DNA from 4 places in the Exiguobacterium sp. s194 genome. Region 1 is predicted to be linked to each of the others. Evidence: riboswitches for the same ligand, from Rfam matches in the RefSeq annotation. Region 1 holds a riboswitch; each other region holds the start of a gene.
The links. A riboswitch is a leader RNA that binds a small molecule or an ion and turns the genes downstream of it on or off. The one in region 1 is predicted to bind thiamine pyrophosphate.

Region 1 (3,835 bases):
TGCCATATGTTGTCTTCATTTCAATTGCCATATGGAGTAGCCTCCTTTATTCGGAATGATTCCTTCACTACATTCTACAATAAGTACCTAGTTATTAAAAGAACCTGCTCCATAAACTCGGTCAATTATAGCCGTAACCCTCATTCATTATTAAAATCCTTTCCAGTAATGTCAAGTTTTTTTCTTGTCATCCTATGATTTTCTAGTTGCATCGTGAAAAAACCCGTGCTAATATAAACGAGTGTCTATTAGGACGAACCCACATAAAAAAGGAGGGGAAACGCATGGCACGTAAATGCTACGTAACAGGTAAATCACCTAAATCAGGTAACAACCGTTCGCACGCACTCAACAAGACAAAACGCACTTGGGGTGTAAACGTACAAAAAGTTCGTATTCTCGTTGACGGTAAACCTAAACGAGTTTGGGTTTCAGCTCGCGCTCTTAAATCAGGTCTCGTTGAACGCGTATAATTTTTATACACGAACGAAATAAATCCCAGCGGCATTCGCCGATGGGATTTTTTTGTGTTCATTTTTTGACATACAGCACGAGCACCATGCCTTCGTGCACGATCAAATCCGCCGCTTCATCGTCCCATTCGTTCGAGATGGTGAGCGCCTCATGGCTGACGACATCGTGACGGTCGAGCGGATATTTGACGCCGCGGATGGTCACGTTCGCCTGCTTCCATGGGATGAGCGACAAATAGTGACCGTCTTGACGCGGGAGTTCATAGCGTCCCGACCCGACGAGTCGTACCGTCTGCCCTGCCGTGACGAGACGCATCTCCGGATACGCCTCGAGCAGACCGATATTGCTGAGCGTCATATCGAGCCGGCCGCCGAGCGCACCGTAGACAATCATCTCCGTCGCGCCATGCCCCCGTGCCGCCTCGAGAGCGATCTCGAGGTCGGTCACATCTTTCTCAGATGGATAGCGGACGGCGTCGATCGGCACTTCGCCCGTGAAGGAGTCGAAATCGCCGACGACGAGATCTGGGTTCAGCCCGTGGTTCAACAGTGTCTCGTACCCCCCATCGACGCCGATGATGTAATCGACGTCACGCGGGAGTCCCGAGATTGGTTCCGGGCTGGCCGCCACAATCAACACCCGCATTAGCGGACGTCCCGGGTCGCGAGCGTCGCGAAGCGCGGCGCCGAGACGAACAAGAGGACGAGGACGACGGCCGACACGAGGAAGGACGGGAGCATGTACGTCATGTTATAGGCGAACGAGTAGGCGACGACCGGACCTTCCGCGTATTCGGCGAAGAAGACGATCCCCGACAAGACGTGGGCGCCGTAACGAAGCAGTGAACCGAGGAGCGCGCCGAGCACCAAATAAACGACGAGCGTCTTTTTCGCCTCATCCTTGGCGGCTCGTTTCACTTGACCAGCAAACAGTCCCGCCATCCCGACGACACCGTAAGCGAACGTGTAGTCGAGCAGGAACTGGACAGGCGTGAAGATATAGGCCCCGAACAGCAGTTGCAGCGTTCCGACAAGTGCACCGGTCGCAAGTCCGCCTTTCAAACCGTGACGATACGCCATGACGAAAATCGGCAACATCGCCAAGCTGATTGACCCGCCTTGCGGCATCCGGAACGGGATGAGCAAATCAAAAATCAAACCGAGTGCGGCGAACAATGAGATTTCAATGAGCGCCTGTAATTTTAAACGTTGTTTCATCTATTTCCCTCCTTAAAATATGAGCGAACGACAAAAAGCAGCATGACGTAAACGCCATGCTGCTATCGAGTAGCAACGTGCATTTTCGCCACATCCCTACGTCCGTGTGAACGGAACAGGTTCAAAGGGTTAGCGTATGCCTCTCAGCCACAGAATGTGACACCCCTTGCGACAATATTTGTTGTTCTATGGACGATTATACACGAGATGCGTTGCGAATGCTATCGATTGCATCTTTATAGCTCGGCTCGTTATAGATGGCCGAGCCGGCCACGAGCACGTCAGCACCGGCATCGATACATAATTTCGCAGTCTCCGCGTTGACGCCGCCGTCAATCTCGATTTCAAAGTCGAGACGGCGCGCTTGGCGCATCTCGTTCAACGCCGCGATTTTCGGCACGACCGATTCGATGAACTTCTGACCCCCAAAGCCAGGGTTCACCGTCATGAGAAGTACCATGTCGACGTCACCGAGCACGTGTTCAATCAATGACAGCGGCGTATGCGGGTTGAGAACGACGCCACACTTGGCTCCGGCCGCCTTAATTTGTTGAAGCACGCGATGCAAATGGTTCGTCGCTTCGACGTGGACGGTGACGATGTCCGCTCCCGCCTTGATGAAGTCTTCGACGAAGCGCTCCGGTTGGTCGATCATCAAGTGGACGTCTAACACCATGTCCGACTTCTTCCGTAAGCTCGCGAGCACCGGGAGACCGATCGAGATGTTCGGGACGAATTGACCGTCCATGACGTCAAAATGGATATAATCCGCGCCGGCCTCTTGGACCGCCTTCACTTCTGCCTCTAGGTTGGCGAAGTCCGCCGCTAAAATCGAGGGTGCAATTTTAATCATGTCAGTACCTCCGTTGTCTATCGTTTAACTCTGCCATAAACGTAACATAATTCTCATAACGGGTGGAAGCGATTTCTCCCGCCTCGACGGCCGCTTTGACGGCACAACCCGGTTCGTTCAAATGGGCACAGCCTCGGAACTTACAGTCGTCGTGCCGCTCGACGAACTCAGGGAAGCACCAGCGCATCTCCTCGACTTCGAGTTCTTCTGGGAACTCGAGGCTTGAGAAACCAGGCGTGTCAGCGACGAGCCCGTCAGCGAGCGTGATGAGCGTGACGTGACGCGTCGTGTGCTTGCCTCGGCCGAGCGACTTCGAGATTTTCCCGGTCGCGAGTTCTAGTTCCGGCGCGACCGCGTTCAAGAGCGAACTCTTGCCGACTCCGGTCTGTCCGGCAAACACGCTCGTCTTCTCTTTAAACGACCCACGAATTTGTTCAATCCCCGACCCGGTCTCCGTCGACGTCTCGATGACCTCATAGCCGATTGACCGATATAAGGCCGCTGCCGCTTGAATCGTTTCGAGTTCCGACTCCGTCAACAAGTCCATTTTCGTTAAGACAATAATCGGATGGACTTGCTTCGATTCGATTAAGACGAGGAAACGGTCGAGCAGATGGAACGAGAATGCCGGTTCCTTGACCGAGAACAGCAAGAACGCTTGATCGATGTTAGCGATCGGCGGGCGGACGAGATGGTTCGACCGCTCATCGACGGCCAAGATATAGCCTGTGCCGTCCCCTTGGTCTTGAATATCGACATCGTCGCCGACGACCGGCGAGATGTTCCGGTTGCGGAAATTGCCGCGGGCGCGACAACGGATCTCTTGTTTCTCTTCCGTCATGACATCATAAAACCCGCCTTGTAATCGAATAATCGTACCTTTCATCCTATGACCTCCTTAGAAAAAGAGGCGACGCGCGCGCCACCTCTTCATTGTGAATCTTTTGCTTGTGCGTACGTCACCGTATCCGTCCGGACGACTTCCCCGTCGACTTCGATCGTCGCGGTTCCGACTTCGTCCGGTGCAATGACGAGCGTATACGAGTAAGTCGTCGTCTCCGTTATCTTATCACGCAACACTTCGACTTCGCCACGGGCGTCTACCGTCCGAATGACGACCTCGAGTGCCACAGGTTCTTCGCCTTCAGCAGGCGGATCGATTTCGACGTTGACTTCCCGTTCAATCGAGACGTCGGTCGGTTCGACCCCTTGCGACACGATGACGGTCAATTCCGTCCCCGGGTCGACGGCTGTTCCGGCCGTCGGTAACTGACGAATGATTTGGTTGGCG
Region 2 (3,835 bases), on a different contig from region 1:
AAAGACGGGATTTATGAGTGGGACGAGACGTCAAAAGAGCTCGATAAAATCGTCGAACTCGACGACCCGGAAGGAAAGCTCCGCTTCAATGACGGGAAAGCCGACCCGTACGGACGCATCTTCGCCGGCACGCTCCATCTTGAAGACGAGGCGGAACAAGCGACACTATACCGCCTGAATCGCGACGGCACGACCGAGGTCATGTTGAGCGAGTTGACATTATCGAACGGACTGACATGGTCACCCGACCATTCGACGTTCTATCATATCGATACACCGACCGAGACGGTCCGTAAATACGCCTTTGACTTGAAGACGGGTACGCTCGGCGAAGGGGAGGCCATCATCGATTTCACCGTCGAGGAAGGATTCCCGGACGGCATGACGTCCGATGAGGAAGGGTTCTTATGGATTGCACACTTCGCCGGCGGCCGCGTCTCGCGCTGGAACCCGGAGACGGGTGAAAAAGTGCTCGAGGTGCTCGTGCCGGCCCCGAACGTCACATCGTGCTGTTTCGTCGGTGACGACTTGAACCAACTCGCCATCACGACGGCTCGTGAAGGAATGGATGACGAGGCACTCAAAGCCCATCCGGACGCGGGGTCGGTCTTTAAAATCGATACAGACGTGAAAGGGATGCCGCTCTATCGGTTTGGACGATAAGGAGGTAAAGAGATGGTGAAGCGATTGCTCGTTCGTGCAGGCATCGGTTTGGCACTCGCGGCAGTGGCCCGGGTCGGGATTCAAAAACTATTGGATTCGAACCAGGAAGACGACCACACGTATTTGAATCCGCGCTGGGATGAGGCCCCGAGTGTCGATGCCGATAAGGATGAGGATGAGGTCGGTCTGACGCAACTCGATTCGATTTATCGGGCCGAGTGGCAAGCGAACACGTATCCCCGCTCCGAGGCGGAACGCAAGGCGTTGGAAGAATAGGGAAAGGAACACGTCCGGGAACGGGCGTGTTTTTTCTTGACAAGACAAAGGTGACCCGTCATTATCTAAAGAGTAATGATTACGATTTAGGAGTGAAGATACATGAAACGAATTCCAATCACGGTGCTGTCCGGTTATTTAGGGAGCGGCAAGACGACGTTGATGAATCATCTGTTGAACAATCGGTCCGGCAAGAAATATGCGGTCATCGTCAACGACATGAGCGAGTTGAACATCGACGAACGATTGATCGAGCAGAACGGTTTCTCGCGGACGGACGAAAAATTGGTCGAGCTATCGAACGGCTGCATCTGTTGCACGCTCCGTGAGGACCTGCTCGAAGCGGTACAGGACATCACGAACGACCGTGAGCTCGACGGGATTATCATCGAGTCATCTGGCATCTCAGAACCGATTCCGGTCGCTCAAACGTTTACATACGCCGATGACGCCCTTGGCATCGACTTGACGAGCCGTGTCTATATCGATGCGATGGTGACGGTCGTCGATGCGTATCGGTTCTTGAAAGATTTCAACTCGGGCGAGTCGCTTCATGAACGGAAGCAGGCCATCGATGAGACGGACGTCCGCGAGGTCGTCGACCTGCTTGTCGACCAAATCGAGTTCGCGGACATCATCGTCTTGAACAAGGCGGACCGCGTGACCGAGACAGAACTCGGTGAGATGGCCGGGCTGTTGAAGGCGCTCAATCCAACCGCCAAACTGTTGACGTCAGTTTACGCGAACGTGGAGTTGACGGAGCTGTTGGACGTCAATCTTTTCGATTTCGAGCAGGCGATGCACGCCGCCGGCTGGATTCAAGAACTAGAGGCCGAGACACACACACCAGAGACGGAGGAATACGGCATCAGTTCGTTCGTCTATCGCCGCCGCCGTCCGTTTCATCCGGAGCGGCTCCACGCCTGGATCGAGGCGTTCCCGGATCAAGTCGTCCGCGCCAAAGGTTTCTTATGGATCGCCTCCCGGAACGACATCGCCTGCCTGTTCTCGCAAGCGGGGTACGCATCGACGCTCGAACACGCGGGACGTTGGCTCGCGACGCTGCCGGAGGAAGAGCGGAGTCTCATGTTCACGGCAGAACCTGAGCTCGCCGCCGACTACGTCGAGCCGTACGGGGACCGTCAGACGGAGCTCGTCTTGATCGGGCAGCGGATGGAGCGTGCGGTCATCGAGGCCGGACTCGACGCGTGTCTGTTGACGGATGAGGAGATGGCGCTCGATTGGACGACGTTGCAGGACACGCTTCCGGGGAACGGTATCGTGACTTTCACATAAACCGTTTACAAATTCGGAGCGGTCGTCTATACTTCTCGTTGCATAGATAACCGCATACATTGGACTACACTAGGGGTGCTTCGGCTGAGATGTGAGCATGGCTCCAATCCCTTATGACTCGATCCGGGTAATACCGGCGTGAGGAAGTGTGGCACTTTTTCTAATGGATTATTACATTGGACGAGTGGCCGCATTCTCATGGATGCGGCTTTTTTGTGTACATACAATAAGGGGGAATAGAACATGAACAACCAATGTGGTACGAGTCCGATCGTCGGATTCCGCTTTACGCTGAGCCCAATGACATCTGATTTTGTGAGTGTCATCAAAGGGGCATTGAAAGAGACGAACTTGCAAAACGTTTGGCGGCATACCGATGACGTCTCGACGGTCATCCGGGGACGCAGTGAGCATGTGTTCGACGTGGCCAAAGCCGTCTTGTCACATGCGTCGAAGAACGGGGAACATATGTCGATGAGCGGGACGTTCTCGGTCGGCTGCCCAGGCGACACGGCAGGAGACAACCTGCTCGACGTGACGACTGATCCTGTGAACGGTCCGGTATCGACCCAGTACGTCTCTTCCCAGTTCGCCCTCTATCCGCTCGGGGACGCGAAGTATATGGACATCATCTACGAAGAAATTGCCTTTGCGAAAGAGCGTGGCGTCTTCAATGACTCGATGCATTACGCCTCGGGCATTCACGGCGACATCGAACCGGTGTTTTCATTTTACGAGGCGACGTTCGACCGGGTCCGTGCGAAGACGAGCCACGTCGTCATGACGGTGACGTTCAGCGTGAACAGCCCGTCACACGAGGGACAACAGCATGCTTAAGTCGTGGAAGTTAAAAGAAATCGTCTTGTTGGCCATTTTATCGGTCGTGTTCGCTGTCGTCTATTTGGCGTTCGTCCATGTCGGGAATCTATGGGCTGGCTTGATTGGACCGATCGCGTACGAATGGATTTTTGGGATTTGGTTCATCGTCTCGATTATTGCGGCTTATATCATCCGCCGACCTGGCGCCGCATTCTTGTCCGAAGTGCTTGCGGCGACGATTGAGATGATGATTGGTAACGCGATTGGACCTCGTATTATTTTAGTCGGGATCATTCAAGGACTTGGTGCTGAAGCAGCGTTTGCGGTCACGAGCTACAAGCGATATGACCTTTGGGTGCTCATGCTGGCCGGATTTGGTGCAGCTGCGACTAGTTTCGCGTATACGTACGTCATGGGTGGACTCGCTGCCCTCAGTCCGACATACGTGGCGACGATGTTCGCGTTACGAGCGACGAGCGGGATGCTCATTGCCGGTCTGGGAGGTAAGATTTTAAGCGACTTGTTGCTTCGGACGGGTGCGCTCGAAGGGTATGCCATCGCGCGTCAGGGACGTGTGCATGGTTGAGGCAGAACAGCTGTCATTCCGCTATCCGGAAAAACAGCGCGAAGTATTGACGGATATCACGCTTCAATTAACGGCTGGGAGGACACTCATCACGGGGGCGAGCGGGTCGGGAAAATCGACATTGTTCTCTTTGTTGAATCGTCTGTATCCGGATAACTGCGATGGCATCGTGACAGGCAAATTACACTTGTTTGA
Region 3 (3,835 bases), on a different contig from region 1:
AACGTGTCCCGGAGCTCGATAATCGTGCCTTCCGGGGCTTTTAATTTACTCAAATGACCATCGACGACGAAGTAGATGTTCCCGCCGTGCTTTGGTAGGAACGTTACACCGAGGTCCTCGAGGCGCCGCACTTCTGTTTCGAGGTCATCGACATAAAGCGCGAAGTGGACCGGGCCGGCCACGTGCTTTGAATAAGGCGACAACGTCTCGTCGACTTTTGCCGTTTGAAGCTCGATATAGAAATCGCCAAGTTTGAGCCAGCTGTTGTACGCGCGCGTATGAAAGTCAGGTGACTCTTGGACGAGTTCGAAGCCGAGCGCCTCATAAAATTGTTTGGACGCCTCATAGTCGGGTGTTTGAATACAGATGTGATGGATTTGTTTCATGATGTCACTCCTTTCTTTTAGTTTATCCAATCAACGTCCTGAACGGAACTTTTCTTCATACGAGACGTATAGGACACCGAGGAGGGAATGATGATGAAAATCCAATACGAATTGACAGAAGACGACTATATCCGGTTCAACTTGAGCCATATTAAACGTTCGAAAACAGGAAAGCGGATGATCCTCTTACAGCGAATCATCGGACCACTTATCTTTTTAGGCGCTGCTTTCGTGCTGGCGACGTGGCTCCAAGAGACGGACTGGTGGCTATATGGCATATACGGGGTCGCGAGTATTCTTTGGTTCCTGTATTATCCGAAATACTTTGAACGGCATGTCCGGAAGCAGACGCGGCGTCTCATCGACGAGCGCAGCAACGAAGGCATGATTGGCCCCCACACGATGGATTTGGAGGAGACTGGTCTGCGCGATTTAAATGAGTTCGGCGAGACGCGTGTGTCATGGGCAGGAATCAAGGAAGTCGTCGAGGAGGACGATTATGTGTATCTATACAACTCCTCGGTCAGCGCCTATATTTTGCCGAAGCGCGGACTGGACATGGAAGAGGTGCGCCGATGGCTGCCGATACGCTGACGATTCAACTTGTCGATGACACGAACCGGGAGGCTGTTGTCGCCTTGACCGTCGCTTCTGACCAAGCTCGCTTTATCGAAACAAACGCCGAATCGCTTCGCGAGATGGAAACCGATGTCAAATATGCGTGGCAGTGCTATGCGCTTTGTCGCGATGAGCATTCCGTCGGCTTCATGATGATTGGGGCCGAGAACAAGGTGGAGCGTTACATCTGGCTCGATCGATTTATGATCGATGTGACAGAGCAAGGGAAAGGCATCGGTTCAACATGTTTACAACTTACGATTCAGTGGATGAAAGAACGCTTCGATGTCGATGACCTCATCCTCAGTCTGCATCCGATGAACGAACCGGCGAAACGGTTCTATGCGAAGGGGAGATTTGTCGACAGTGGCCTGATTGATGAGGCGAACGGGGAAGAGATTTGGGTGTATCACGTCAAACAGGGACAGCCGTCATAAGTCGGCCGTCCCTGTTTTCGTCGTCGTTGAGCCTTGAACAGCACTGCCCGCTTTGAAAAAGAGAACGATCGCAGCCACTCCGAAAATCGAGATGAACACGTTTTGGAGCAGCACATCGACGAACATCGGCTCGCTGGAGAACGTGCCCGTCGCAATTTGAGCATTCCAGCGGGTGAACGTGGCGATGCGTTCAAGCGTGTACAAGAGACCGGACATGAACAGGCAAGCGGTGGCAGCCAGTAATAGCGTCAATCGATTCAAGAAATGACCTCCTAATATTTGATATCCTGATTTTACCATTTAATATCAGTGGGAGGGAAGTACTTATCGCTTCGCCGTGAGCGGTCGCAATTGCTTGACCCGAGCCAAGACGATCCAGCCGAGCACGGACCCAGTCACGCTCGAGGCAAGGAAGGCCGGGAAGAAGAACAGCGCCCCGAACTCGGTCCCCATCAACACCTTGGCGTACGGGACGGCGACGAGCGAAGCGATGAGGCCGGTCCCGATGACTTCACCAAATGCGGCGAAGGCTACGCGGTTCGTCCTCATATAAAAGATACCGGCGAGCAGTGCGCCAATCATGCCACCAGGGAACGCGAGGAGCGACCCAGTACCGGTCATGACACGGACGAGTCCGGTCACGAACGCGACGAGAACGGCCCCGATCGGTCCGACGGTGACGGCGGCGATGACGTTCACCATATGTTGAATCGGATAGGCACGGGCGACACCGGTCGGAATCGAGATGAACAGGGAACCGATGACGGCGATGGCGACGAGCATCGCCATCCAAGTGAGTTGTTGAATACGCATAGATAGTCTCCTTTCAAAATGAAAACGCCACTTCTCCAAGTGGAAAAGTGGCGTGGAAAGACAGACGAATCCCACACCACTTCCCTACGCTGGTATGAGCCAGATCAGGTTCGAAGGGTCCGGCGCATGCCGTCTCAGCCCGAAGGCTCCCCTAGTGGTCGTTTATTAACATGAGTATAGCATACCGTCATTTGACGCGGTCGAGCTTTCGTGGTCGGAACGTGACATAGATGATGCCGATGAATAGGCCGTACAACAAAAGGGAGAAGACGAGATTGATCAGCCACGGGAGTGTCCCCATGAACACGGCGACGGACGCGTTTTGAAACCAGACGAGCGAGAGCGACAGCCCGACAAAGCTGAGAACGAGCGTTGTCCAAAAGCCGACAGCTCGGCGCTTGAACAGACGCCAAACGAGCAGCCCGATGGTGAGACTGACGACGGCCGTCGCCCCTAAGTACATATACAAGATGGCATCGACCGGGTATGAGTAATATACAACGTCCATATCGTTTCCTCCTAGGAGATGATGAAAGAAAGGGTGAACAGGATGAGACAGGCAATCCCATGGCGTGACCGATCGTTTCGTGAACGGTTCGAACGATGGATTGAGGCAAACGTGCCGAATGCGAGGTGGCACGTGATCAAAGATACCGATTTGACGTACTTGCTTGTTGGCGCGCTCAATGAGGAACGTTACTACGCCAAAGCGGTGACCGATATCAGCCGCGGCGAGGCCGGATTGTCGGCGTTTCTTGCCGAGCGGTATCCTGATTTCGTGCCTGACGTCATCGCCATCGATTCAGCCCGGAACTGGTTGCTCATGCGAGACATCGGCGGAGACGCGTTACGTGAACGACCGGACGTGAGTCGATACGAAGCGGCGTTGCGTCAATACGCACAGCTGCAGCGACAGGAGATCGACCAGATCGAGACCTACTTGTCTTACGGCATCCCGGACCGCCGACCGGCCAAGTTGAAGGGCGAAATTCGCACGTATTTACCTGAGCTCTGCGCCGGGCTCGAGCAATACAAAGCCGAGGCCGTGCTCGCGCTTCAAGATGAATTGATTGCCATGTGCGATGAGCTGGCGACCGGGATGCCGATGAGTCTTGAGTACGGTGATTTGCACGGCGGCAACATCTTCTGGCGGGAACGGACGAATGATTTGTGTATCCTCGACTGGGGCGACGCGACCGTCACGCATCCGTTTTTCAGCGTGCGCGTGTTTTGGAACGCGCTGTACGACTTATTGCCGGAAGAAGACGAGGTTGCCTGGTATAAACAGATTCAAACGATGCGTACGGTTTACTTGGAAGCGTGGAGCGGCGTCGCACCCAAGGACGTACTTTGGCGTCATCTACTGATCGCCGAGGAGCTCGGTTGCGTCTATCGTGCCTTGTCGTGGCATGTGTATGTGACGAGATACCGGTACGATGTAGCTGAGTCGAGCGATAAGCCGGCGCAATGGCTCAACTTGTTACTCGAGTACCGGGACTTGAAACGAAGTGTCCGATAAGTCATTCATACTTCTGAAGTAAGGTTTCGTAATCCGTCTCGTTCCAAAACAGCGGGGCAATC
Region 4 (3,835 bases), on a different contig from region 1:
CGCTTGGCGGTCACCGTCGCCTCGAGGATAGAATGGCCTTTGGCCAGTTCCGCCGTGAGCGCTGCCGAGAACGTACAACCGGTGCCATGCGTGTCACTCGTCTGGATGCGCGGGGCCGACAGGAGGAACGCCTCTGACGCCGTCATGACCAAATCGTCCGCAGTTGCGCCATCGAGATGTCCCCCTTTTAAAATAACGGCACGGACACCGTACGCTAACATCCGTTCTGCTGCTTCGATGCTGTCTTCAAACGTCCGAATCGTCATCCCCGTCAACACTTCCGCTTCCGGCACGTTCGGCGTGACGACGGTCGCGAGCGGCAAGAGGGATGTCTTGAGCGCCTGGACCGACGAATCCTGAAGCAACGAGGCCCCGCCTTTTGCAATCATGACCGGGTCAACGACGAGCCGATTGAATGTGTGACGCCGCACCCCATCAGCGACCACCTCGATGCGCGCCGCATCGAACAACATCCCGGTCTTGCACGCCGCAATCGTAAAGTCTGAACCGATTGCATCGAGTTGTTGCGTCACGAGTTCCGGTGACACCGCCTCGACCCCATGCACCCCACGCGTGTTTTGGGCCGTGACGGCCGTCAAGACGCTCGTGCCGAACACACCGAGCTCCTGAAACGTCTTCAAATCAGCTTGAATGCCAGCGCCACCGCCCGAATCCGAACCGGCAATCGTCAACACTTGCTGCCGTATCATGACACCACCTCGATGCGGTCACTCGGCAACTCGACCGCCGTCATCTTGCCGAGCTCATTCAAGAAGTGAACGGGGAAGTCACCCGGCCCGTCGGCCAAAGCGGTAGCGAGTTCCCCGCACCGGGCATAACCGGCTAGCGCTGTCGCCGTGGCCGTAACCGCATCCCGTTCGACCGCAAGGAACGCACCGACGACCGCACTCAGTAAACAACCGGTCCCTGTCGTCCGGGCCATCGCGCCAGTGCCGCCTTTAATTTCAATCGTCACGTCCCCGTCACTGACGATATCCGTCTCTCCGGTCACGGCAACGACACAGTTGTAGCGCTTAGCCGCTTCACGCGCGATGTGATTCAAATCATCCCGCGTTTCCCCAGCGTCAACGCCGCGCGCCGCCGCGTCGAGACCAATCAATGTCGCGATTTCTCCGGCATTCCCACGGATGACCGTCACACGGACAGATTGCAGAATCGCCTGGGCGACGTCGCGCCGAAATGAGGTCGCCCCGACACCAACCGGATCGAAGACGATCGGACTACCTGCTTGATTCGCCGCCTGTCCGGCTCGAATCATCGTACGTTCCGTCATTGCATCGAGTGTACCGATATTGAGCACGAGCGCATCGCTTAAAGACGCCATCTCGGCCACTTCTTCGACCGCGGACGCCATGACCGGGGCCGCCCCGATGGCGAGCAACCCGTTCGCTGAAAAGTTGGCGACGACGATATTCGTGATGTTGTGGATGAGTGGCCGTTCGGCTCTGACTTTGTCCCATAAGTCGCGCTTCATCGTGTCACCCCCGCCGGTAAATCCCACGACTCGAGCGTCCACGCCATCTCCCAAAACGCATGCTCGTAATAACAACTCTTCAAGAACAGCTGTTGATACCGGACCCGTTCTTCCGCCGTCGCCTGCCCAGCGAGCACGTCGAGCCGTTCAATCTGTTCCTCGACGAGGTCGCGGAACCATTCCGACCCGTACGTCGCAATCCACGTCGCATAAATCGGGTGGTCGGGTGTCGTGTCTTTCATGCGTTCGCCAATCTCGTAATAAACCCAATAGCACGGCAAAATTGCTGCGAGCACGTCACCGAGCGTTGGACCGGCATGTTGCATATGGAGCGCATAGGCGTAAGCCGTCGGGGCCGGCTCAAACGTCGCCCACTCCGCCTCCGTCACGTTGAGCAAGGTGAAAAACTCACGATGCAGCGCATGCTCTGCTTCGATGGTATGGAGCGCGTGCGTCAAAAAGCGGCTCGCTACTTCCATGTTCGGGGCGAGTGTCGCGCCTTTCGCCTGTACTTTCGAGAACTGATTCAAATAATACGAGTCTTGCATGACGTAATGCCGAAACTTCGCCTCGTCGAGTTCACCCGTTCCGAGCTCGCGGACGAACGGATGGTCAAAGCTGGCTTGAAACAAGGCATCGGCCTCTTGTCGTAAATGTGCGGTGAATGTCATGTTTTCTCCTCCTTTGTAATCAAAAAAGACGCCGCCTTCCATAACGGAAGCGGCGTCGGATTTACACAAAGTGTACGAAAACAATCGGTTCGCCCACTTCCCTACGCTAGCGTGAACTAGATCAGGTTCAAAGGGTCTGGACCTCGTCCATCTCAGCCGCGTCACGCGACTCCCCTAGTGGTAAACATTATGAAATTCGGTCATCTACGACCACATCATATCAGTCTTTCTCCGTACTGAAAACCCTTTATCGTGAGAATCGCCGGTTCAACAACGTCCCCATTTGCGAGAACCGCTCGGTGCCGAGCTTGCGCCGGTTTGAGGCGGCGAACACGTAATAATCAACTTTGCCCATATAATAAATCAAACGCAGGCCGGCCAAGAAGAACGTGATCGTCGTGCTGACGGCAAAGCCGACACCGTACCAATCGATGCCGCGCGGCAAGAGCAGTAACGTGAACAACGCGTTCAACGTGAAGAACGAGATGTTGACGAACAACGCCCCGCGCCGGTCCTCGAAATAGAGCAACAACAACGTCAAGATGAGAATCATCGCATTCGCGAACGCCGCGAGCGTCGTCATCCGAAAGATTTGACCGATCTCATCCGGGACACCAATCCAACTGACGAACACGCCCGCCATTAGGATGGCGAACAGCGTCACCACGCCTTGGCTCCGTGCGAGTCGAATCAACTCATTTTTCAATACGGACGTCATCGTCTGTTTCGCCTTCTCGATTTGATGGAGTGCCCCACCGTAGTTGATCAATCCATAAAACGTACGGTAGCGCTCATAAAACCGGGTCTCGACAGCGACGACGAACAAGAGCTGCGTCGGGATAATCGTCAAGTAGGACCAAAAGATGGCCGTGTCATAATACGGGTTGAACAAGAACGAGTCCGCGATGATCACACGTCCTTCACCGAACCAGATGATGAAATTCGTGACCCAAATCCCGAGCACGTACAACACGCCGATGGCGAACAAGTCTGGATAGCGGTCGAAGTACTTGAAGTACGAGAACTCTTTCACCGCGTAACGGAGCGGGAACGTCCGGAGCATCGCGAAGAACAACCCGAACAACGTCACAATCATCCCGACCGTGAAACCGAGCAACAGCTCGAGACTCGACGGGTCGACCATGAGACGGCTAATCGCATAGACGCTCCCGACCGAGATAAGTCCGCCGAGCAGGAAGCTATAGGCCACCGCTTGATAATACTTGGCGGCACTTAAAAACAAGAACATGACCCAGATGACGTTAATCGTCATGAATAAAACGAACAACGTCAGTTTGTACAGAAAATCGAGCGGCGACAATAGCCAAAAGATACTATACAGCAAGCTTGCCGCGAGAATCGTCACTTTGAGCATCCCGGTGAACACCGGGAAAATCTCATGTGCCTTCTTCTCATAAAACAAGTCCGCCACGTATCGGGTGACGACGAGCTGTTGAAAACTGAACAAGATTTGCGAGAAGATGAACGCGTACGAGACCGAGATCATGAAGAGCGTCCGTTCGGCGAGCGACAACGTCGGCATTTGGAACGCCAACCATTGAATCGTACCGACGACCAAGATGACAATCAACCACGGTCCGGATGTGACGAGGCCGGAGAACGTGTACGCCTTCAGCCGGGACGAATAGTAGTCTTCTTGGAACAACTT

Region 2: another riboswitch for thiamine pyrophosphate. It lies ahead of KNP85_RS07650 (YkoF family thiamine/hydroxymethylpyrimidine-binding protein); the one in region 1 lies ahead of thiT (energy-coupled thiamine transporter ThiT).
Region 3: another riboswitch for thiamine pyrophosphate. It lies ahead of thiW (energy coupling factor transporter S component ThiW); the one in region 1 lies ahead of thiT (energy-coupled thiamine transporter ThiT).
Region 4: another riboswitch for thiamine pyrophosphate. It lies ahead of tenA (thiaminase II); the one in region 1 lies ahead of thiT (energy-coupled thiamine transporter ThiT).

The regions. Positions count from the first base shown of each region.
Region 1 is NZ_JACSLT010000001.1:276,199-280,033, forward strand. It holds gene KNP85_RS01420 (Asp23/Gls24 family envelope stress response protein) at 1-31, opposite strand, end outside; gene rpmB (50S ribosomal protein L28) at 285-473, shown strand; gene KNP85_RS01430 (thiamine diphosphokinase) at 532-1,119, opposite strand; gene thiT (energy-coupled thiamine transporter ThiT) at 1,119-1,691, opposite strand; TPP riboswitch at 1,768-1,868, opposite strand; gene rpe (ribulose-phosphate 3-epimerase) at 1,888-2,544, opposite strand; gene rsgA (ribosome small subunit-dependent GTPase A) at 2,546-3,430, opposite strand; gene pknB (Stk1 family PASTA domain-containing Ser/Thr kinase) at 3,475-3,835, opposite strand, start outside.
Region 2 is NZ_JACSLT010000005.1:118,305-122,139, forward strand. It holds gene KNP85_RS07635 (SMP-30/gluconolactonase/LRE family protein) at 1-663, shown strand, start outside; gene KNP85_RS07640 (hypothetical protein) at 676-939, shown strand; gene KNP85_RS07645 (GTP-binding protein) at 1,042-2,235, shown strand; TPP riboswitch at 2,297-2,397, shown strand; gene KNP85_RS07650 (YkoF family thiamine/hydroxymethylpyrimidine-binding protein) at 2,479-3,072, shown strand; gene KNP85_RS07655 (ECF transporter S component) at 3,065-3,640, shown strand; gene KNP85_RS07660 (ABC transporter ATP-binding protein) at 3,633-3,835, shown strand, end outside.
Region 3 is NZ_JACSLT010000009.1:122,390-126,224, reverse strand. It holds gene KNP85_RS12360 (VOC family protein) at 1-386, opposite strand, end outside; gene KNP85_RS12355 (YcxB family protein) at 480-980, shown strand; gene KNP85_RS12350 (GNAT family N-acetyltransferase) at 962-1,441, shown strand; gene KNP85_RS12345 (hypothetical protein) at 1,436-1,702, opposite strand; gene thiW (energy coupling factor transporter S component ThiW) at 1,766-2,254, opposite strand; TPP riboswitch at 2,319-2,417, opposite strand; gene KNP85_RS12335 (hypothetical protein) at 2,442-2,762, opposite strand; gene KNP85_RS12330 (aminoglycoside phosphotransferase family protein) at 2,805-3,773, shown strand; gene KNP85_RS12325 (hypothetical protein) at 3,775-3,835, opposite strand, start outside.
Region 4 is NZ_JACSLT010000009.1:77,664-81,498, forward strand. It holds gene thiD (bifunctional hydroxymethylpyrimidine kinase/phosphomethylpyrimidine kinase) at 1-707, opposite strand, end outside; gene thiM (hydroxyethylthiazole kinase) at 707-1,495, opposite strand; gene tenA (thiaminase II) at 1,492-2,166, opposite strand; TPP riboswitch at 2,248-2,352, opposite strand; gene pelG (exopolysaccharide Pel transporter PelG) at 2,414-3,835, opposite strand, start outside.